Regions from separate parts of the Parviterribacter kavangonensis genome, predicted to be linked through region 2. Evidence: riboswitches for the same ligand, from Rfam matches in the RefSeq annotation. Region 2 holds a riboswitch; each other region holds the start of a gene.
The links. A riboswitch is a leader RNA that binds a small molecule or an ion and turns the genes downstream of it on or off. The one in region 2 is predicted to bind cyclic di-AMP.

Region 1 (6,798 bases), 1.9 Mb from region 2:
TCGAGGGCCGCACGGCGATCGACGGCGCGGCGACGGCCTACGTGTGCGAGCGCTTCGCGTGCCAGCGGCCCGTCACGACGGCCGACGAGCTGACGCGCCTGCTCGGCTGAACTTGGCGCGCGCCTCGTCCGTACGATCCGTCGATGGAGCGGCTCCTCACCTTCCCGGCCACGCCGAAGGGCAAGTGGATCGTCTTCGCGGTCTGGATCGTCGGCCTCTTCGGCGTCCTCGCCGTGAACCTGCCGGGCAAGTTCTCCGACGCGGAGGAGAACGAGTCGCGGTCGTTCCTGCCCGGCGACGCCGAGTCGACGGCGGCGCTGGACGTCACCGAGAAGCTGCAGGGCGCGGAGACCGCGCCGACGGTCATCGTGTTCCGCCGCGAGCGCGGCCTGACCGCCGCCGACAAGCGCGCGATCACCGCCGACGTGCGCGAGCTCAGCTCCGCCACGCGCGCGTTCTCGAACACGACGCCGTTCGGCAACCCGGCCGATCCGGGCGGAAGCGTGCCCTTCCAGGTGTCCAAGGACGGCTCGACCGCCCTGATCGGCAACGTCATCAAGTCGACGGGCAGCGGCGACAGCGACGAGATCCTCGATCCCGTCGACAAGTACCGCGAGATCGTCGGCGAGGGTCAGCCCGAGGGTCTCGCCGTCCGCGTCACCGGCCCGGCCGGCATCTCGGCTGACGCGATCAAGGTCTTCGAGAACATCAACGGCACGCTCATCATGGCGGCGCTGCTGCTGGTGATCGTGCTGCTGATCATCATCTACCGCAGTCCGGTCTTCTGGTTCTTCGCGATCCTCGCGGTGATCTTCTCCGAGATCGCCGCCCGCGGGTTCGGCTACGCGCTGACCGAGGCGGGCGTGACGGTCAACGGGCAGTCGTCGTCGATCCTCTCGATCCTCGTCATCGGGGCCGGCACCGACTACGCGCTGCTGCTCGTCGCGCGCTACCGGGAGGAGCTGCACCGCCACGAGGACAAGCACGAGGCGATGGCGCTGGCCCTTCACCGCGCCGGGCCGGCGATCCTCGCCTCCGGCCTGACCGTGATGGTCGCGCTGCTCGCGCTCATGCTGGCGAAGGTGAACGGGACGGCGGGCCTCGGCCCGACGGGCGCGATGGGGATCGCCGTCGCGCTGCTCACGATGCTGACGTTCCTGCCCGCGCTGCTGACGATCGTCGGGCGGCGCCCGTTCTGGCCCTTCATCCCCTACGCGCCGGGCGAGCAGCCGAAGCCCGCGCGATCGTTCATCGGGCGCTTCGAGCACCGGATGCACGCGCGCGAGCGGACCGTCGACGAGACGCACGGCTTCTGGCGGCGGATCGGCGAGCGGGTCGCCGCGCGACCGCGGCTGATCGGCGGCGCCGGCGTGCTGCTGCTGGTCATCCTTGCGCTCGGGCTGCTCAACTTCTCGACCGGCCTGACCCAGTCGAACTCGTTCCGCGACAGCGTCGAGTCGATCGAGGGCCAGGACCTGATCGCGGAGGCGTTCCCCGCCGGCCAGGCGTCGCCCACGGACATCGTCGTGCCCCCGGACGAGAGGGACCGGATCGGCGCCGTCGTCACGGCGGCGCAGGGCGTCGACGGCGTCAGCGCGGTGCCGGAACGGCCGGTCGCGTCCGGGCCCGAGGGGGTGCAGCTGGCGGCGTTCCTGCGGATGGACCCGTACTCGACCGAGGCCTTCGACGTGATGCCGAAGCTCCGCCGGGCGGTGCGCGCGGCGGCGCCGGGCGCGCTCGTCGGCGGGCCGACCGCGGTCGAGTACGACCTTCGTCAGGCGGCGGCGGACGACACGCGGCTCATCCCGCCGATCACGCTCGCGATCGTCCTGCTCATCCTCGTCGTGCTGCTGCGGGCCGTCGTCGCGCCGGTGCTGCTCGTCATCACCGTCGTCCTCTCGTTCCTCGCGGCGCTCGGCGTCGGCGCGATCGTGTTCGACGTGATCTTCGGCTTCCCCGGGAGCGACCCGTCGCTGCCGCTCTTCGCCTTCATCTTCCTCGTGGCGCTGGGGGTCGACTACAACATCTTCCTGATGGCGCGCGTGCGCGAGGAGACGCTGCGCCACGGCACGCGCAACGGCATGCTGCGCGGCCTCGCCGTCACCGGCGGCGTCATCACGTCGGCGGGCATCGTGCTGGCGGGCACGTTCGCGGTGCTCGCGGTCTTGCCGCTCACCTTCCTGACCGAGATCGGGTTCGTGATCGCGTTCGGCGTGCTGCTCGACACGTTCATCGTGCGGTCGATCCTCGTGCCGGCGCTGGTCTTCGACCTCGGGCCGCGGATCTGGTGGCCGTCGCGGCTGGCGCGCGAGGACGGCGGCGAGGTCAGAGCACCGGCAGGTAGCGCCGAAGCTCCCACGGGGTGACCTGCACCCGGTAGTCCTCCCACTCCTGCCGCTTGAGCTCGATGAAGCGGTTGAACATGTGCTCGCCGAGCGTGCGGAGCACGAGCTCGGACTCCGCCGCGACCTCGATCGCCTCGCCGAGCGTCTCGGGCAGCTGCTCGATGCCGACCCGGCGCCGGTCGTCCGGGGCGAGGTGGTAGAGGTTCTTCTCCATCGGCTCGGGCAGCTCGTAGCCCTTCTCGATCCCCTCGAGGCCGGCCTGCAGCAGCGCCGCGAACGTCAGGTACGGGTTGCACGCCGGGTCGGGGCAGCGCAGCTCCATGTGGGCGGCGCGCGGCGGGACGCGGACGAGCGCGGAGCGGTTGCGGCGGCTCCACGCGACGTAGACCGGCGCCTCGAACCCGGGCACGAGCCGCTTGTACGAGTTGACCCACTGCGCGAAGACGGCGCTGAGCTCGCGCGCGTGGCGCAGCTGTCCGGCGATGAAGCCGCGGCCGACGGCGGAGAGGCCGTAGGGGTCGTCCTCCGCGACGAACGCGTCCTTGCCGTCCTTCGTGAGGCTGAGGTGCGTATGCATGCCGCTGCCGTTCTCGCCCTCGAGCGGCTTGGGCATGAACGTCGCGTGCCAGCCCTCGGCGATCGCGTACTCCTTGACGGTGATGCGGGCCGTCATGACGTTGTCGGCCATCTGCAGCGCGCCCTCGGACGACAGCGCGATCTCGTGCTGGCTCGGGCCGCCCTCGTGGTGGGAGCTGCCGACGTGGATGCCGAGCTGCTCGAGCGCGAGGACCGTCTCGCGCCGGACGTCGGTGCCGGCGTCGAGCGTCGTGAGGTCGAAGTAGCCGCCCTCGTCGAGGGGCTCCGCGGTCTGGCGGTCGCGGAAGAGGAAGTACTCCGGCTCGACGCCGACGTTGAACCCGTCGAAGCCGAGCGCGTGCATCCGCTCGAGCGCGCGCCTGAGCACGTGACGCGGGTCGCCCTCGTACGGCGTGCCCTCCGGCGTGAGGACGTCGCAGAACACGCGCGCGACGCCCTGCTCCTCGGGACGCCACGGGAGGATCGCGAACGTCTCGGGGTCGGGCATCGCGATCATGTCCGACTCCTCGACCGGGTTGAAGCCGGTGATGGAGGAGCCGTCGAACGGGACGCCGTCGCGCATCGCGCGCTCGATCTGGTCGCGGCCGACGCTGAACGACTTGAGCTGGCCGAGGATGTCCGTGAACCACAGGCGGACGAAGCGGATGTCGCGCTCGTGGACGAGCGAGAGCACGTGGGCGGCGCTCGGCATGGCGCGAGAGAGTAGTGGGCGGCGGCGCCTCGCCGCGAGCGGGCTAGTGCTGCGCGGCGTCGACGGTGACGACGAGCGCGGGCGCCTGCTGGGCGGCCGCGGCCGTGTCGATCGTCGCGGCGTTGGCCTTCGGCGTGCCGATCGCGGCGATGGCGATGAGCAGCAAGCCGAGCAGGAACGCGTAGAGCGCGATCCGGTCCGGGCGGCCGGCGAGCCGGTCGGCGGGCGAGCGCGAGGGACGCCGGCGGCCGGCGCCGGCGGGCACGCCGCTGGCGCGGGCGGCGGGGACCGCGGGGACGCCCGCGAGGCCGTCGGCCTGGCCGCGGATCTCGATCGTCTTGCGCGTGCCGGGCGGGGGCGGCTCGGACACCGTCCAGTCGTCGAGGTCCCACCCGCTGGCGCGGTCGTCGTCGGTCAGCCAGGCGCGCTGGTCGTCGAGCGGCTTGGCCTGCGACGTCTCCTCATCGAGATTGAGCCACGACTCCGTCGCCGGCGCATGGTCCGCGCCGAGATCGATCCACTCGAAGCGGCCCGGCTCCTCCGTCTTCGCCGGAGGGTCGAGCAGCGAGGCGAGCCCGGCGTCGAAGTCGAAGTCCACCTTCGGGCGGCGGCCCGTCTCGGCCACCAGCTCGCGCGTCTCCATCATCTCGCGAGCCTCCGCGAGCGGCGCCGTGGCACGGCGGAAGCGGCCGGTCGGCGCGTGCTGCTTGGCGCCGTCGGCGACTGTCCCGCTCTCCTGCGGGCGAAGGTGCTGCACGTCCTCCCACCAGGGGCGGTCCGTGGTCTCGCTCATGCCGGTGTCGTCTTCCTCGTTCCTCGTGCTTACGGGGTTAGCTGACGGGCTCGCGCCGGAAGAGCAGCGCTACTCCTTGCCCGGAAGGCAAGACGATTCGCCCCAACAGTTGGGTCCCCCGCTCCAGTCGGTACGTCCGCATCCTCACGAACGCCCCGGATGGACTCAGCGGTCTGACGCGGCGGGATCGTAGCAGGGGCCGAAGTTCCTGCAAACGCACCGGAGTTATGAAGTCCTGCAACCCCGCATGTTGCGCGGTTTCGTCACCGCGCCCGGGTGTTCGGGACGTCTAGCCGCGGCCCGCGGTGGCCGCCACGAAGTCGGCGACCTTCTCCGCGTCGTTGCCCGTGAAGAGCAGCGCGGGCATCTGGCCGCGACCCTGCGCGCGGCCGTTCTTGATGGCGTCGAGGATCAGCGCCTTCGGCGGGCGGAGCGCGTCGAGGTTCGGCCCGACCCGGCCCGTCGCGTGCGCTGCCTTGAGCGTGTGGCACTGCTGGCAGGACTGCGAGAAGAGCTTGCGCCCCGCCTCCTGGCCGGCGTTGAGCTTCACCGGGCCGGCCTCCGCCTGGTCCGCGCCGTCGATGCCGACGGCAAGCGGGATCGCGACGGCGAAGAGCAGCACCGACAGGCCCGTGAGGACGTACACGGCTCGGCGGCTGCCGCGGCCGGGCTCGCTCGAGGACGTGCGGCCGCGCCCGGCGCGCATGGCGGCGAGCACCACGGCAAGACCGAGCAGAACGAAGGCAAGGACGAAGATCGCGGTGGCCATCGGAGCGGGAACTTACCCAGTCGGGCCGACGCAAGTCGCGCGGGTCGGCCGGATCATCGCTTCCTCCCCTGGGTGAACGACAAGACCGGCGGGGCGACGGCGCGGAAGTCCCCTCCGCCCCCTGCGGCGGCGACCTTCGGCAGCTCCTCCTCGCGCTCGCCGCCGACGATCGCGAGCTCCGTGACCTCGGCGGCGATCCGGTCCGGCGCCTCGAGCGCGGTGAGGCGGTCGACGACGACGTTGATCGCGCCGCCCGCCGAGGCGAACTTCTCGACGCGGCCCACGGCCATCACGAGCGGCTCGGACCGGACGGCGAGGCGGTCGCGCTCGTAGACGTTCGGCGGCACGACGAGGTTCACCGTGCCGAGCTCGTCCTCGAGGAGGATGAACGCGACGCCCTTCGCGGTCCCCGGCCGCTGGCGCGCGACGACGAGCCCGCCGATCCGCACCTGCTTGCGGTGCGGCAGGGACTCGAGGTCGCGGCTCGACACCGCGCCGCGGCCGGACAGCGCCTCGCGCATGAGGCCGACGGGATGGACGTCGACGCTGATCCCGGTCGTCGCGTAGTCGGCGATCATCTCGTCCCACGCCCCGAGCCGCTTGAGCTTCGGCGGCGCCGGGAGGTCGAGCCCGAGCGACAGCTGCACCGCCGACCCGTCCCGCTCGAGCTTGCGGCCGGGCGCGGCGATCCCGAGCCGCCACAGCGCCGTCCGCCGGTCCCCCGCCAGCCCGTCGCACGCCCCCGACCACGCGAGCGTGTCCAGCGCCGACCGCCCCGCGCCCGCGCGCGACGCCAGGTCCTCCAGCGACCGGAACGGCCCGCCCTCCTCGCGCGCCCTGACGAGCTCCGCGACCTCGTCCGCCCGCACCCCGAGGACGTAGGCGAGGCCGACGCGGACGCTCTCCTCCTCGATCGTGCAGCCGACCGCGCTGCACGCGATGTCGGGCGGCCGGACCTCGATCCCACGCCGCTGCGCCTCGTGGATGAGCGCGTCGGAGGGGTAGAAGCCCATCGGCTGCTCATCCAGCAGGGCGCAGAGGAACTCGAGCGGATGGTGGACCCGCAGCCAGGCCGACTGGTAGGCGAGCAACCCGAACGCGGCGCCGTGCGCCTTGGGGAAGCCGAAGCCGGAGAAGCCGACGACCATGCTCCAGACGCGCTCGGCCAGCTCGGGCGTCACGTCGTCGTGCCGCGCCTGCGCGCCCGCGACGAAGGCGTCGTGGTGGGCCATGATCGCCGCCTCGGACCGCTTGCGGCTCATCGCCCGGCGCAGCCCCTCGGCCTCGCCGGGCGAGAACCCGGCGAACGCCATCGCGACCTCGATGACCTGGTCCTGGAAGATGATCGCGCCGAGCGTCTCCTTCAGCACGGGCTCGAGCGACGGGTGCTCGTAGGGCACCTCGAACGACGGGTCCTCGCGCAGCCGCTGGCGGCGCTCGATGTACGGGTTGACCGCGCCGCCCTGGATCGGGCCGGGCCGGACGATCGCGACCTGGATCGTGATCTCCTCGAGCGTCTCCGGCCGCGTCCGGCGCAGCGAGGCCATCTGCGCACGGCTCTCGATCTGGAAGACGCCGGTGGTGTCGGCCTCCTGGATCGACG
Region 2 (6,798 bases):
TCGCGGGCGACGTCGCCGTGTCCGTAGCGGTCGGCGAGGTCGACGTAGAAGTTCTTCTCGCGCGCGCCCATCGCGCCGAGGTAGAAGGCGAGCCACGGACGCACCGCGTCGCGCGCCGCGTCGAGGTCGTCGGCGATGGCGACCGGCACCGCGGCGGCGACGTCGAAGTCGTCGCCGGTCCGGCCGGCGGCCTCGAGCCCCGCCCGCATCGGGCCGAGCAGCACGTCCGGGTTGCGCGGATCGAGGAAGGCGGGAAGCCACCCGTCGGCGATCCGCGCGGTCTGCTCGATCGACTTCGGGCCGATCGCGCCGAGGTAGATCGGGATCCGCTCCTGCACCGGCTTGGCCAGCAGGCGCAGCGGCTTGCCGAGCCCCATGCCCGGCTGGCCCTCCGGCATCGGCACCTGCACCTTCTCGCCCGCGAGGATCCGCCGCACCACGTCGACGTACTCGCGGGTGCGGCGCAGCCCGTGGGTGAACGGCTCGCCGTACCAGCCCTCGGAGACCTGCGGCCCGGACAGGCCGAGGCCGAGCCTGAACCGCCCGCCGCTCAGCACGTCGAGCGTCGCCGCCGCCATCGCCGCGGCCGCCGGCTTGCGCGCGGGGATCTGCATGATCGCGGTGCCCAGCCCGACGCGCTCCGTCTTCCCGGCCAGCAGCCCGAGCACCGAGACGACGTCCTGGCCCCACGCCTCGGCGATCCACACCGAGTCGAACCCGAGATCGTCGGCGAGCACGGACAGCGAGACCTGCTCCTCGGGGGAGAACCACGGCCAGTAGGCGAGGAAGAGCCCGGCGCGCATCGCGGCCCGCGACCCTACCGGCGGCATGCAACCCATGCCGCCCGGGCAGGACCCGGGCCATGACCCTTCGAGGCAGGAGGACCGCGATGGCGCTCGCCGCGCTGGCTCTGGCGATCACTGCGCCCGCGTGCGGCGACGACGGGGACGACGACGGCGGCGGCGGGCAGAGCGACGCCCCCGTCAACACCGACACCCCCGCCCAGAACCAGGAGACGACGCCCGCCCCCGAGCAGTCGGAGCGCGGCGAAGAGGGCAAGTAGGAGGCGGGCTCAGTCCGCCTGCAGCGAGGGCAGCGGCTCGATGCCGTCCTCGTGCGGCGTGCCGCGGACCTCGCCGGAGAACCCGAGGGCGGTGAGCCGGCGGATCTCGCGCTCGCCCTCGATGCGCGCCGGGTGGTCCTCGGGGAGCCCGCGGATCAGCTTGGCGATCCGGTTGCGGATCTGCAGCGCGAAGTGCGGGGTCGACGCGCCCATGAGCTGACGGACGTCGTCGATGGTGACGTCGCGCTCGCGACGGACGGGATGCTCGGCTTCGCTCACGATGAGGGCGACGTGGAGTCGGTGTCTTCCGGGGAGATCTCGAGGAGGGCGTCGATGCGGGACTGGGTCACGATCGGCATCGCCGTCTCGTCCCCGATCACCCAGCCGCGATTGTAGACCCCGCGCACCGGATCCCGCCGGTAGCCCGGCTGGATGTCGAGCAGGTAGCTCTCGAGCGCGCGCGGCACCTTCGACGAGCCGTCGTGCAGCAGCAGCGGGCCGTACGTGCCGCTGGCCGACAGCGGCGACGCGGCGACCGCGTCCATCGGCCGCTTCGCGTCGACGAACACGAGCCCGTGCCCGGGGTCGATGACGCCCCAGCCGAACGCTCCGTCGAGGTAGCGCGCGAACGCGATCGAGTTGGCGGTGGCGTCGCCGCCCGTCCCGTCGATCCGCTTGACCGTTCCGAGCCGCCGCAACTGCTTCTCGACGCTCGCCGACACGATCTTCTCGTCGCCGAGCACGTAGATCTTCGGCTGCTGGTGGCGGCCGAGCGCCTGGCGCGTCGCGGGCGGGAGGCTGTCGCGCTCGGTGAAGAGGACCGGGTCGCCGGACTTCGCCGCGTAGCCCGCGGCGGGCACCGCGAGGTCGGGCCGGTCGGTACCGGTGACGACGACCGCGTCGCTCGTGCGCCCGCGCGCGGCCGAGAGGAATGCGTCGATCGCCGCCGCCTGCGCGATCCCGTTGCCGCCCTTCACGTCGCTGGACTTCAGGCCCTCCGGCTGCGCGACGTCGCCGATGCGGACGACCTGCGCGCCGCCCGCCGCGCGCGAGCCCGTCGGCGCGAGCGCGTCCAGAGCATCCTTCGTGGCGGCCGGGAGGTCGGTGCCGTCGGTGAGCAGCACCGGCGCGCCGATCGGCTGCGCCATCAGCGCCGCGGCCGCCACGCCGCCCTGCCAGTTGTCCCCGTCGACCAGGACGACCGCCTGCGGGCGGGTCTTCGACTCGGTGCCGGGGTACACGGCGCGCGCGACGGCGGCGGCCGTCGCGACCGGGTCCGCCGAGCCGACCCGCGTCGTGTTCTTCGTGGCGAACGCCGGGAAGCCGAGGTCCTGCGCGGCCTCCTTCTCCTCGCCCTTGACGCTCGCCTTCGGCGTGATCGGGTTGGCGTCGCCCGCGTCGTCGTCCTTCTTGCCGCAGCCGGCGAGGAGCGCGACGAGGGCGAGCAGGAGCAGTGGCCGGCGCACGCGGGACAACGTACTCGGCAGGCTTCCCACCCATCGTCGCTTCCGAACCGCCCCCGATCGAGATGCCGAGAGCCGTCGCGGCGCAGACGCGCGGTGGCGCGGTCCCGGCGCCCACCCTCTTCTACGACGCCCGCGAGGGCGACCGCGCGACGGCGGTCGAGGCGCTCACCGCCCGCGTCGCCGGCGACCGCATCGCGCTGCGCCCGCGCGTCGACCCCCTTCCCGACGTCGTCTACCGCCGCGTCGTCCGAGGCACCGACGGGCGGACGTGGACGCAGTTCTGGCTCCTCTACGCGGACAACCCGCAGGACCGCGGGATCCTGCGGACCGGGCGGCACGAGGGCGACTGGGAGCTCGTGCAGGTGGGCACCGGCCGCGGGCCCGCCGTGGCGACGTTCTCGCAGCACAAGTGGGCCGAGGCGTGCCCGTGGCGGGGCCGGATCTACGTGGCGAACGGCTCCCACGCCTCGTATCCGACCCCGGGCGAGCACGGCCGCCCGTGGCCAGATCCCGACGACGAGGCGCGCGGAGATGGACGCGTGGTCATGCCGTTGGTGCGCCAACTCGGGCCGTGGGTGCGCTGGCCGGGCAGATGGGGACGCGCCAAGGCGCGCTGGTGGAACCCGGCGGAAGCGTCGAGCCCGCGCGGCCCCGCCTTCCAGGACCGCGATCCCCCGACGGCATGGGCGGATCCGGCCGGGTTCCACGCGTCCGCACGCGCGTGCGGCAGCGGCGCGCCGCCTCTTCCCCTCGGCCTGCGGATGGGCGCCGCAACGCTGCTCGCGGCGCTTCTGGCGGCCGTCGCGCTCAAGGTGCACAGGCGCAAACCGATGTAACGGAGGACAACCGCGGCGCATGTTCTCGTGCAGATCGGGTACGGTGCCGCACCGATGCCGAATCCCTGGCAACAGGCCAGGGAGCGGGGGACCCACGTTGTTTGGGGCGAGTCGCGTCCAGAGTGACGCGAGGCGCAGGCTTTCTCAGCGCCAGCCCGTCAGCTAACCCCGCAGGCCGACGAGAGAGGTGTTGGTTTTGCGGGGTTCCCGCGTTGCTGCGTCCATCGTGAGCTGTGCCGTGCTGCTGGGGCTTGCCCCCGCCGCAGCGTCGGCTGCCAGCACCGGTGGCGCGACGTACAAGGATCCGGTCAAGGCGCAGCGCGCCACGTGGAACGGCGCGAAGGCGATCATCGGCAAGGACGGCCTCGCGGTCGCTCCCGCCGGCGCGCCGGCCGAGGTGCGCGAGGCGATCGCGTCGGCGAACCGCCTCATCGGCAAGCCCTACAAGTACGGTGGCGGCCACGCCAAGGTCGAGGACTTCGGCTACGACTGCTCCGGCACGGTCTCCTACGCGCTCATCGGCGCCGAGCTGCTGAAGTCGCCGCTCGACTCCGGCTCGTTCATGCGCTGGGGAGAGGCCGGCCCGGGCGAGTGGATCACCATCTACACGAACCCCGGTCACGCGTTCGTCGTCATCGCCGGGCTGCGGCTCGACACGAGCGCCGCGGGCGACCCGCGCGGCGGCAAGGGCCCCCGCTGGCGCCCGACGCTGCGCTCGACGCGCGGCTTCCGCGCGCGCCACCCCGAAGGCTTCTAGACCACCCGCAGGAACCCGCCGGAAGCCAGCGCCCGCGCGCTGGTACGGTGCCCGCATGCCCGGGATGAGCGGACGGTTCTCCACCATCGTCAAGGCGAAGGTCTCCAAGCTCCTCGATCGCGCCGAGGACCCGCAGGAGACCCTCGACTACTCGTACGAGAAGCAGCTCGAGCTGCTGCAGAACGTCAAGAAGGGCATCGCCGACGTGGTGACGTCCAAGAAGCGCCTGCAGATGCAGAGCGGCAAGCTCGAGCAGCAGGTCGTCAAGCTCGACACCCAGGCGCGCCAGGCGCTCGCCGCCGGGAACGAGGAGCTCGCGCGCGCGGCGCTCGAGCGCAAGCAGCTCGCGCAGACCGAGCTGCAGTCGCTCGACCAGCAGGTCGGCGAGCTCGAGGACCAGCAGCAACGGCTCGTCGAGAACGAGGCGAAGCTGCGCGCGAAGATCGAGGCCTTCCGCACCAAGAAGGAGGTCATCAAGGCGCAGTACTCCGCCGCCGAGGCCCAGGTGCAGATCTCCGAGGCCGCGACCGGCGTGGGCGAGCAGATGGCCGACGTGGGCCTCGCGATGCAGCGCGCGATGGACAAGACCGAGCAGATGCGCGCCCGCGCGTCGGCGGTCGAGGAGCTGGAGGCGGCCGGGACGTTCGAGGACCTCACCGCGCTCGGCTCGGGCGAGGACGACATCGACAAGCAGCTGCGCGAGCTCACGAGCGCCAGCGCGGTCGACGACGAGCTGTCGAAGATGCGCGCGGAGCTCGGCTCGGGCGAGAGCCCCAAGCCGGCCGGCGAGCTCGGCCAGGGGGGCAACCAGTGATCGTCCGCATTGCGACCGAGGACCAGTTCGAGCTGTCGGACGACGCGCTCGAGGAGATCAACGACCTCGACAACCGCGTCGTCGAGGCGGTCGAGGCGGGCGACGAGGCCCGGTACCGCGAGCTGTTCGATCAGCTGCTCGAGCTCGTCCGCTCGCGCGGCACGAAGCTCGCCGACGACGACCTCCGCGAGTCCGACGTCATCCTGCCGCCGCAGGACACCGACCTCGAAGAGGCCAAGCGGGACTTCAGCGGCGACGGCGTGATCCCGGACTCACTGCTGCCGGGCAGCGCGTAGCCACCGCGTCTCCCACTCGCTGACCTCGTACGCCCGGCCGGGCACGTTGCCGACCGCGAGCACGGTCGTGCCCGGCTCGAGCGCGTGCGCCACGCGCTGCGACGGGGGCGTCACGAGGACGAGCGCGCCCTGCGGCGCGTCGAACGTCTCGCCGTCGACCGTGAACCGCGCGGCCCCGCGCACGACGACGTAGAGCTCCTCGAACTCGTCCTCGTCGTGCGGCTCGACGACCAGGTCGCCGGCCGCGTCGGCGACGTACGCGTTCGTGCCGAACGAGCGCACGCCGAGGTGGTCCCGCACGGGGTGCCACCACAGCTGCCCGTCGACGACGCGGTGGCGTTCGATCTCGTCGATCCGCGCGACGCGATGGCTCATCGCAGCTGCGCGGCGCGGATGCGCAGGAGGTCGAGCAGCTTGGCGCTCGGCGTGAACGGGTCCGCGATGCCGCGGCCCGTGCGCAGCTCGAGCGCGGCGACGGGCGCGCCCTCGACCTCGGCGACGAGCGCGTCGCCGGCGAACGGACGCGCGCTGTCGAGGGCGGCGAGGTCGGCCAGCCGGCCACGGTCCTCGGGGCCTGCGGGCCGGATCGTCATGGCGTTCCACTGCGAGGGGGTGAGCACGATGGCCTCCGATCGATTCGTAACTACCTACATGGTATGACCGGTTACGTAACCAGTCAAGCGCTTTTGGTAGTGTGGTTCGTGATGGCTTGCCATCAGAGAACGTTGGAGGACGGTGGAACGTGAGCAGCCAGGCGGCGCCCGGACGGCTCGAGGTGGTCCGCGAGTTCGTCAACTCGGTGGACTTGGAGAAGCCGGAGGGCGATGAGCTGGGGACGCCGGAGGCGCTCGCCGCGTGGGCCGCGGAGAAGGGCCTCGGAGGCGCGGACGCCGCGGAGCTTCGCGTCACCGCGGCGGAGCTGAAGCGGGCGGTCGCGCTGCGCGAGGCGCTGCGCGAGCTGCTGCTCGGCCACCACGGCGGCGACTACGCGGTCGATCCCGAGGCGGCGCGCGTCGTCGACGCGACGGCGCGGCGGGCGGCGCTGGCGGTGCGCTTCGACGCGCACGGCGTCGCGGCCCTCGCGCCCGCGGCGGCCGGCGTCGACGCCGTGCTCGGCGAGCTGCTCGCGATCGTCGCCGCGGCGCAGGCCGACGGGACGTGGGACCGGCTGAAGGCGTGCCCGTGGGAGACGTGCAAGTGGGCGTTCTACGACCACTCCAAGAACCGCTCGGGCGTGTGGTGCAACATGGCCGTCTGCGGCAACCGCGCGAAGGCGCGCGCGCACCGCGAGCGCCAGCGTGCCGCCAGGAAGCGCTCGAGCGCCCGGCGCTAGCCGAGCTGCTCGCGCGCCCAGCGCCAGGCGGCGTCCTTGCTCGCGAACGCGCCGGTCGCGTGCCAGTGCCACGTCCGCGCCGCGGCGAGGACGAGCGACTCGCCCGGCTCGTGGCGCGCCGCCCACGCGAGGCCCTCGGCGAGCGCCTCGCGCACGAGCGGGGCGGGCACGGGGCCGATGAGCTGCCGCACCGACGGGCCGGTCAGGGTGATCGCGTGCTCGCGGGCCTGCGC
Region 3 (6,798 bases), 200 kb from region 2:
CGAGGACGCTCCCGGCACGACCACGACGACCACGACGGCGGGGGTCGCGGGCACCGCGGACAGCAAGCAGGTCGCCGCGAAGCGCAACGTCGCCAACCTCAAGAACGTCCGCGCATCGGCCCGCCTGCTCGCGCCGACCTCGTGCGTGAAGCGGACGTTCAAGGCGCAGGTGAAGGGCCGCGGCATCAAGTCGGTGACCTTCTACGCCGACGGCCGCAAGCTGGCGACGCGCAAGCACGGCAAGTTCTCGATCGAGCTCCCGATGACCAAGAGCGTCCGTCACCTCAAGGCCCGCGTGCAGTTCGTCGCCGGCGCCAACCGCCGCACCAAGACGATCGACGTCGCCGCCATCCGCTGCCTGCAGCGCGCCGTCAGCCCCCGCTTCACGGGCTGATGCGGCGGTCCCGGAGACTCTGCGCGCTGCTCGCCGTCGCCGCCCTCCCGGCGGCGACGGCCCGGGCCGCGGACCCGCAGCCGCCCACCGCGGCGAAGGTGTCCGCGGTCAAGCGGCTCTCCAACGAGCGCACGATCACCCGCTGGGCGCACACGTTCAACATCAGCCCGATCCGCAAGCGGCCGTCGGGCGGCGCGCGGCCCGTCGGGCGCCTGCGCTGGCGCACCGAGGACGGCCTCGCCGAGGTCTACATGGCGCTCGCCAGTCAGAAGGTCGACGGACGGGAGTGGGTGAAGGTGCGCATCCCCGGACGGCCGAACGGCCGCACCGGCTGGGTCCCGCGCACGTCGCTCGGCCCATTCAACCGCGTCACGACGCACCTGACGATCAACCGCGGCACGCTGACCGCCACGCTGCGCAAGCGCAGCCGCAAGATCTGGTCCTCGCGGATCGGCGTCGGCGCGGCGTCGACGCCCACACCGAAGGGGCGGTTCTACATCCGCGAGCTGCTGCGCGGCGACGGCCGCGCCTACGGCCCGTGGGCGTTCGGGACCAGCGCCTACTCCGGCCTCAGCGACTGGCCCGGCGGCGGCGTGATCGGGATCCACGGAACGAACCAGCCGCAGCTGATCCCGGGACGTCCGTCCCACGGGTGCATCCGGATCCCGAACGCGAAGATCCTGCAGCTCAAGCGCCGGATGCCGATCGGCACCCCGGTTCACATCCTCTGAGACCGCGAATCTCGCGCAGGATGCAGGGTGAAGTGCCGGTTCCCGACGCGGCAACCGGGCTTTCACACGGCTTTGACATAGACTCGCCGCCCGATGGCCCGGCTGTCGCAGGTGTTCACCCCCAAGGACCGGCTGTTCTTCGATCTCTTCGAGGAGCAGGCCGCCAACGTCGCTCGCGGCGCGGAGCTCCTCGAGGAGATGCTCCGCGGCTTCCCCGAGACGTCCCAGATGAGCCGGGACATCCTCCTGTGCGAGCAGGAGGGCGACCGCATCACGCACGACGTGATCAACCGGCTCAACCAGACGTTCGTCACGCCGATCGACCGCGAGGACATCCTCGAGCTCGCCTCGGCGCTGGACGACGTCATCGACCTCACCGACGAGGTCTCGGACTTCCTCGTCCTCTACAAGATCGAAGCGCCGATGGACCAGGCGCAGCTGCTCGCGCGGATCCTGCGCGACGCGTGCCGCCAGATCGTCGAGGCGATGCCGCGGATGCGCAACTTCGACGACATCTCGCACTACATCGTCGAGATCCACCGGCTCGAGAACGACGGCGACCGCGCCGTCCGCGAGGCGATGGCGTCGCTCTTCGATCGGGGTGTCGACCCGATGGTCGTCATTCGCTGGAAGGACATCTTCGAGCGCCTCGAGGAAGCGATCGACGCCGCCGAGCAGGTGGCGAACGTCCTCGAGGGCATCGTCATCAAGAACCGCTAGGCGGTCCGGTGGGCGACGACGTCATCCTCGTCATCGTCGTGGCGACTGCGCTCGCCTTCGACTTCACGAACGGCTTCCACGACACGGCGAACGCGATCGCGACCGCGGTGTCGACCCGGGCGATGGCGCCGCGGTCCGCGGTGGCGCTCGCCGCGATCCTGAACTTCGCCGGCGCGTTCATCTCGCTCGAGGTCGCCGCGACGGTCGCGAAGGGCATCGTCGAGGCCGACGTCATCACGCCCACGATCGTCTTCGGCGGCCTCATCGGCGCGATCGCCTGGAACCTCGCGACGTGGTACTTCGGCCTGCCGTCCAGCTCGTCGCACGCCCTCATCGGCGGCGTCGCCGGCGCGGCCCTCGCGGCGGAGGGCCCGGACGCGATCCTCGGCGACGGCCTGCTCGAGAAGGTGATCATCCCCGCGCTCGTGGCGCCGGTCATCGCCTTCACGGCGGCGGGGATCGCGATCATCATCGCCTACCGCATCGTCGGCCGCGTGCGGCCGGGGCCCGTGAACCGCGGCTACCGGCTCGGCCAGCTCGTCTCGAGCTCGATGTTCTCGCTCGCGCACGGCACGAACGACGCGCAGAAGACGATGGGCATCATCACGCTCGCGCTCATCGCGAACGGCAACCTCGACGCCGACAACTTCGACGTGCCGACCTGGGTCGTGGTCTCGTCGGCCATGGCGATCGCGCTCGGCACGTACTCCGGCGGCTGGCGGATCATCAGGACGATGGGCAGCCGCATCATCAAGATGGATCCCGCCCAGGGCTTCTCGGCGCAGGGCGCCGGCGCGGCGGTCGTGCTGACCGCGTCGCACCTCGGCTACCCGCTCTCGACGACGCACGTCATCTCCGGCGGCGTCATGGGCGCGGGCGCGGCCCGCCGCCTCTCGGCGGTTCGGTGGGGCGTCGCGGGCAACATCGCGCTCGCATGGGTGCTCACGCTGCCGTGCGCCGGCGCGATCGGCGCGGCGGCCTACGGCCTGACCCGGATCTTCGGAACGGGCGCGCTCGGCCCCGTCGTCGTCTCGCTCGGCGTGCTTGGCGTCATCGCGGCGGCCTTCGGTCGCCGGCTGCAGCGCGGTCCCGCGGTCACGGCGGCGCAGTCGTGATCGCCTCGATCGACGTCGGAGCGCTGCTCGAGCTCGCCTGGGTGGCGCCGCTCGCGTCGATCGTGGTCGCGACGGTGTTCTCGCTCGTGGTGCTCGGCGCGACGCGCGCCGCCGACGCCAACCGCGCCGGTGCGACCGGCACGGCCTTCGCCTACGGCGTCCTGGCGGTGCTGGCGGGGATCGCCTTCGCCGGGACCGCGGTGGCCGGCATCGTCGTGATCATCGCCAAGTAGGGGTGGGCGGGGTCAAGTCTCCCCGTCCCAGTAGTCGACGTTCGCGGACCGCCGGACCATGACGTCCTCCGCGCGGTTGCCGGTCCAGATCCCGATCTTGTCGCTGTCGGGGTAGGTCGTCGCGGTCGGGACGACGACGTCGGAGAACATGAGCACGCGGGCGGGCGCGTCGCTGTCGTTGCGGATCTGGTGCGCGCCGGCCGGGCCGGGCGGGAAGAAGACGGCGTCCCACGCCTCGAGCTCGTCGGTGCCGTCCGGATGGCGGACGCTCGGACGCCCCTCCAGCACGAGCAGCCACTCCTCCTCGCCGTGCTCGTAGTGGTACGGGCAGAGCTTCTCGCCCGGCGGGAGGTCGTAGACGCTGATGCCCGTCCTCTTCGCGCCCAGGCGCGTCCCGAGGCGGAGCATCGCGGCCTTGAAGCCGGGCGGGTCGTCCGGGTCGGTCTCGGAGGGCTCGGCGGCGATGTTGATGCGCTGCATGCGGCGATGATCGCCGAGCACGCCGCCGGGCGTCAGCTCTCGGCGTCCCAGGCCTTCAGGCTGGCGAGCGGGTCGAACGGGCTGCCGCCCTCGTACCAGCCCGGGGCGGACCACATCTCGAAGTGCAGGTGGCAGCCGTGCGCGTCGCCGGTGTCGCCGACGTTGCCGATCCGCTGGCCGGTGCGGACGCGCTCGCCCTTGGCGACGAGCGACGGCTCGCTCAAGTGCATGTACGCGTAGTCGACGTCCGTGCCGTCGCCGTCGATGACGAGGTAGTTGCCGGCGTTGCCCTGCCAGGCGTTGCGGACGACGACGCCGCCGCGCGCGGCGACGAGCGGCGTCCCGCACGGGGCCATGACGTCCTGGCCCTGGTGCATGTGGCCGGCGCGCCCGGCGCCGAAGCGGGCGCCCGACTGGCCGTAGTCGTGCGGGCCGCGGACGGGGAACTTGTGGTCGAGGAACCGGAACGCGTCCTCGACGACCGGCTCGGTGGCGCCGTCGCTGCCGGCAGCCGTGGCGGTCAGCGGCGCGATGCGGAACTCGTACTTGCCGCGCGGGACGACGCGGCCGTTGCTCGTGCCGTCCCACTGGATGCGCTGCTCGATCCCCGGGGCGACCTGGCTCGACATCCAGCGCGCGACCGGCGTGGTCGAGCCCGCGCGCAGCACCTCGACGGCGACGTCGAGCGGCGCGCCGCCGGTGACGACGTAGCGCAACGTCGCCTTGGCGAAGCCGCCGAAGAAGACCTTCGACTGCACGACCTGCCCGTCGATGCGGTCGCTGTTGTCGAGGTCGGCCGACGCGTCGCTCAGCGGTGCGGCGCCGTCGTCGGCGGCCAGCGACTGCGCCTCGATGCGCTTGGCGGTCGGCGCCACCGGAGCCGGCAGCACGGTGATGAGGTCGGTGCTCGGCGCCGACTGCGCGCCGTCGGCGGTGCGCAGCCGGACGCGGCCGCTCGGCGCGCTCTCCGGCACCCTGACGTCGACGGTGCGCGCCCGCGCGCGGCGGACGGGGGCGATGACGTCGTCGGCGTTGCCGGGGGCGCCGACGAAGATGACCTGGCGGGCGTCGCCGAGACCGCGGCCGGCGATGCGGACCACGCCGCGCGGGAGGACGCTCGCGTCGTCGTCGCAGCTCGACCGGCAGGTGACCGCGGTGATCGTGCCGGCGTCGGTGGCCGAGACGCCGCCGTTGCCGGCGAAGGCAGGCGCGGCGGGCACGGCGAATGCCGCGGCCAGCAGTGCCACCACGTAGCGGCGCCCACGCGCCGCCGAAGCCCCGTTGCGAACGATCATCATGGATGGATCGCCTACGGGGTTAGCTGTCGGGCTCGCGCTGCGGCACGCTGCGCTACCGGGCCAGCAGGCCCGGACTCGCCCCACGGACACCCGATCCCTCGGGCGCCCATCGGTTCCCCCGTCCCGCGTGCTTCCCGCACGCGAGCTCGGCGATGGCGCGGGAGTGTGCATAGTCCACCGGCGCCTTCACGGCACCGGGGGAAGGGTTCGCCGCAGGCGTCACATGCCCTGCGGGCGCAACCTTCTATGCTGTCCCGCCGCGCGTCCGATCGCGCCTTCTCGCACGCCATGAAGACCTACGTCGCCAAGCCCACCGATCGCGAGCGCAACTGGCTCGTCGTCGACGCGACCGGGCAGACGCTCGGCCGTCTCGCGACCCAGATCGCCGACGCGCTCCGCGGCAAGAACAAGCCCGAGTACACGCCGCACATCGACACCGGCGACTTCGTCGTCGTCGTGAACGCCGAGAAGATCAGCGTCTCCGGCGACAAGCGCACCGACAAGAAGTACTACCGCCACTCCGGCTACCCGGGTGGCCTGAAGGTGCGCACCTTCCAGGACATGATCGAGCGCCGGCCGGAGGAGATCATCCGGATCGCGGTCAAGGGGATGCTCCCCCGCAACCGCCTGGCCCGCAAGCAGCTGACCAAGCTCAAGGTCTACGCGGGGCCGGACCATCCGCACCAGGCGCAGAAGCCGCAACCGATGGAGCTGTCGCAGTGAGCGACCAGACGCCCGAGCAGCCCGAGGAGCAGGAGCGCGAGGAGACCGCCGCTCCCGAGGCTCCCGAGGAGACGACTTCAGAGGCTCCCGCGGAGGAGCAGCCGCAGGCCGAGGCGCCCGCCGAGGAGCAGCCCGCGGCCGACGCGGACGCCGAGGGCGACGACGAGGAGGACCTCGAAGAGGACGAGCCCACGCCGCGCGTCAAGCCGGCCATCCCGGGCATGGACCTCGAGGTCGACATCGTCCCGGAGGGCGAGGAAGCCTTCCGCCGCTCCGCCTACGGCGACGAGGAGGACCTCGACGCCGCCGCCGAGGAGATCCTCGCGGCCGCCGACGAGGACACCGTCGACGAGCCGATCGCGGCCGTCACCATCGACCTCGCCGCCGACGCCCGCTACAAGGCGACCGGCAAGCGCAAGACGGCGATCGCCCGCGTGATCCTCAAGCCCGGCAACGGCGCCTACACGATCAACGGCAAGACGCTGAACGACTACTTCCCCCGCGCGACCCTGCAGCGCAACATCCGCCAGCCCCTGGAGACGGTGGGCTACGAGGAGCGGATGGACGTCATCGCCCGCATGCACGGCGGCGGCGTCGCGGCGCAGGCCGACGCGCTCCGGCACGGCATCTCGCGCGCGCTGCTCGAGGCGGACCCGAACCTGCGGTCCGAGCTCAAGCGCCGCGGCTTCCTGACGCGCGACGCGCGCGCCAAGGAGCGCAAGAAGGCCGGCCTCAAGAAGGCCCGCAAGCGGCCGCAGTTCAGCAAGCGCTAGTTGGCGCGGCGGTTCTTCGGGACCGACGGCGTCCGCGGCGTCGCGGGCGAGCTGCTCACGGCCGACCTGGCCGTCCGGCTCGGCCGCGCGGCGACCGCGGAGATCGCCGGCGAGCACCCGCGCGTGCTCGTCATCCGCGACACGCGCGAGTCGGGCGAGATGCTGGAGGCCGCGCTCGGCGCGGGCGTCAGCTCGGCGGGCGGGGAGGTCCTGGTCGGCGGCGTGCTGCCGACGCCGGCCGCGCCGCTGCTCGTGCGCCGCTACGGGTTCGACCTCGCCGCCGTCATCTCGGCGTCGCACAACCCGTACCGCGACAACGGGATCAAGTTCT

Region 1: linked by a shared signal. The riboswitch ahead of AC1UE4_RS01115 (hypothetical protein) and the one ahead of AC1UE4_RS10850 (DEAD/DEAH box helicase family protein) in region 2 are both predicted to bind cyclic di-AMP.
Region 3: linked by a shared signal. The riboswitch ahead of AC1UE4_RS09850 (M23 family metallopeptidase) and the one ahead of AC1UE4_RS10850 (DEAD/DEAH box helicase family protein) in region 2 are both predicted to bind cyclic di-AMP.

Annotation. Positions count from the first base shown of each region.
Region 1 is NZ_JBXPJA010000001.1:233,534-240,331, reverse strand. It holds gene AC1UE4_RS01130 (thioredoxin domain-containing protein) at 1-110, shown strand, start outside; gene AC1UE4_RS01125 (MMPL family transporter) at 144-2,366, shown strand; gene AC1UE4_RS01120 (glutamine synthetase family protein) at 2,326-3,633, opposite strand; gene AC1UE4_RS01115 (hypothetical protein) at 3,677-4,426, opposite strand; cyclic di-AMP (ydaO/yuaA leader) riboswitch at 4,437-4,577, opposite strand; gene AC1UE4_RS01110 (c-type cytochrome) at 4,716-5,195, opposite strand; gene AC1UE4_RS01105 (DNA polymerase III subunit alpha) at 5,249-6,798, opposite strand, start outside.
Region 2 is NZ_JBXPJA010000001.1:2,109,665-2,116,462, reverse strand. It holds gene AC1UE4_RS10875 (LLM class flavin-dependent oxidoreductase) at 1-803, opposite strand, end outside; gene AC1UE4_RS10870 (hypothetical protein) at 890-1,063, shown strand; gene AC1UE4_RS10865 (hypothetical protein) at 1,073-1,342, opposite strand; gene AC1UE4_RS10860 (cell wall-binding repeat-containing protein) at 1,339-2,529, opposite strand; gene AC1UE4_RS10855 (hypothetical protein) at 2,592-3,365, shown strand; cyclic di-AMP (ydaO/yuaA leader) riboswitch at 3,411-3,557, shown strand; gene AC1UE4_RS10850 (DEAD/DEAH box helicase family protein) at 3,592-4,122, shown strand; gene AC1UE4_RS10845 (PspA/IM30 family protein) at 4,178-4,936, shown strand; gene pspAA (PspA-associated protein PspAA) at 4,933-5,232, shown strand; gene AC1UE4_RS10835 (AraC family ligand binding domain-containing protein) at 5,209-5,607, opposite strand; gene AC1UE4_RS10830 (GNAT family N-acetyltransferase) at 5,604-5,852, opposite strand; gene AC1UE4_RS10825 (CGNR zinc finger domain-containing protein) at 5,975-6,565, shown strand; gene AC1UE4_RS10820 (aminoglycoside adenylyltransferase domain-containing protein) at 6,562-6,798, opposite strand, start outside.
Region 3 is NZ_JBXPJA010000001.1:1,913,522-1,920,319, reverse strand. It holds gene AC1UE4_RS09880 (hypothetical protein) at 1-394, shown strand, start outside; gene AC1UE4_RS09875 (L,D-transpeptidase) at 394-1,125, shown strand; gene AC1UE4_RS09870 (DUF47 domain-containing protein) at 1,219-1,845, shown strand; gene AC1UE4_RS09865 (inorganic phosphate transporter) at 1,854-2,960, shown strand; gene AC1UE4_RS09860 (hypothetical protein) at 2,957-3,193, shown strand; gene AC1UE4_RS09855 (cupin domain-containing protein) at 3,206-3,673, opposite strand; gene AC1UE4_RS09850 (M23 family metallopeptidase) at 3,706-4,971, opposite strand; cyclic di-AMP (ydaO/yuaA leader) riboswitch at 4,965-5,133, opposite strand; gene rplM (50S ribosomal protein L13) at 5,260-5,694, shown strand; gene rpsI (30S ribosomal protein S9) at 6,066-6,467, shown strand; gene glmM (phosphoglucosamine mutase) at 6,468-6,798, shown strand, end outside.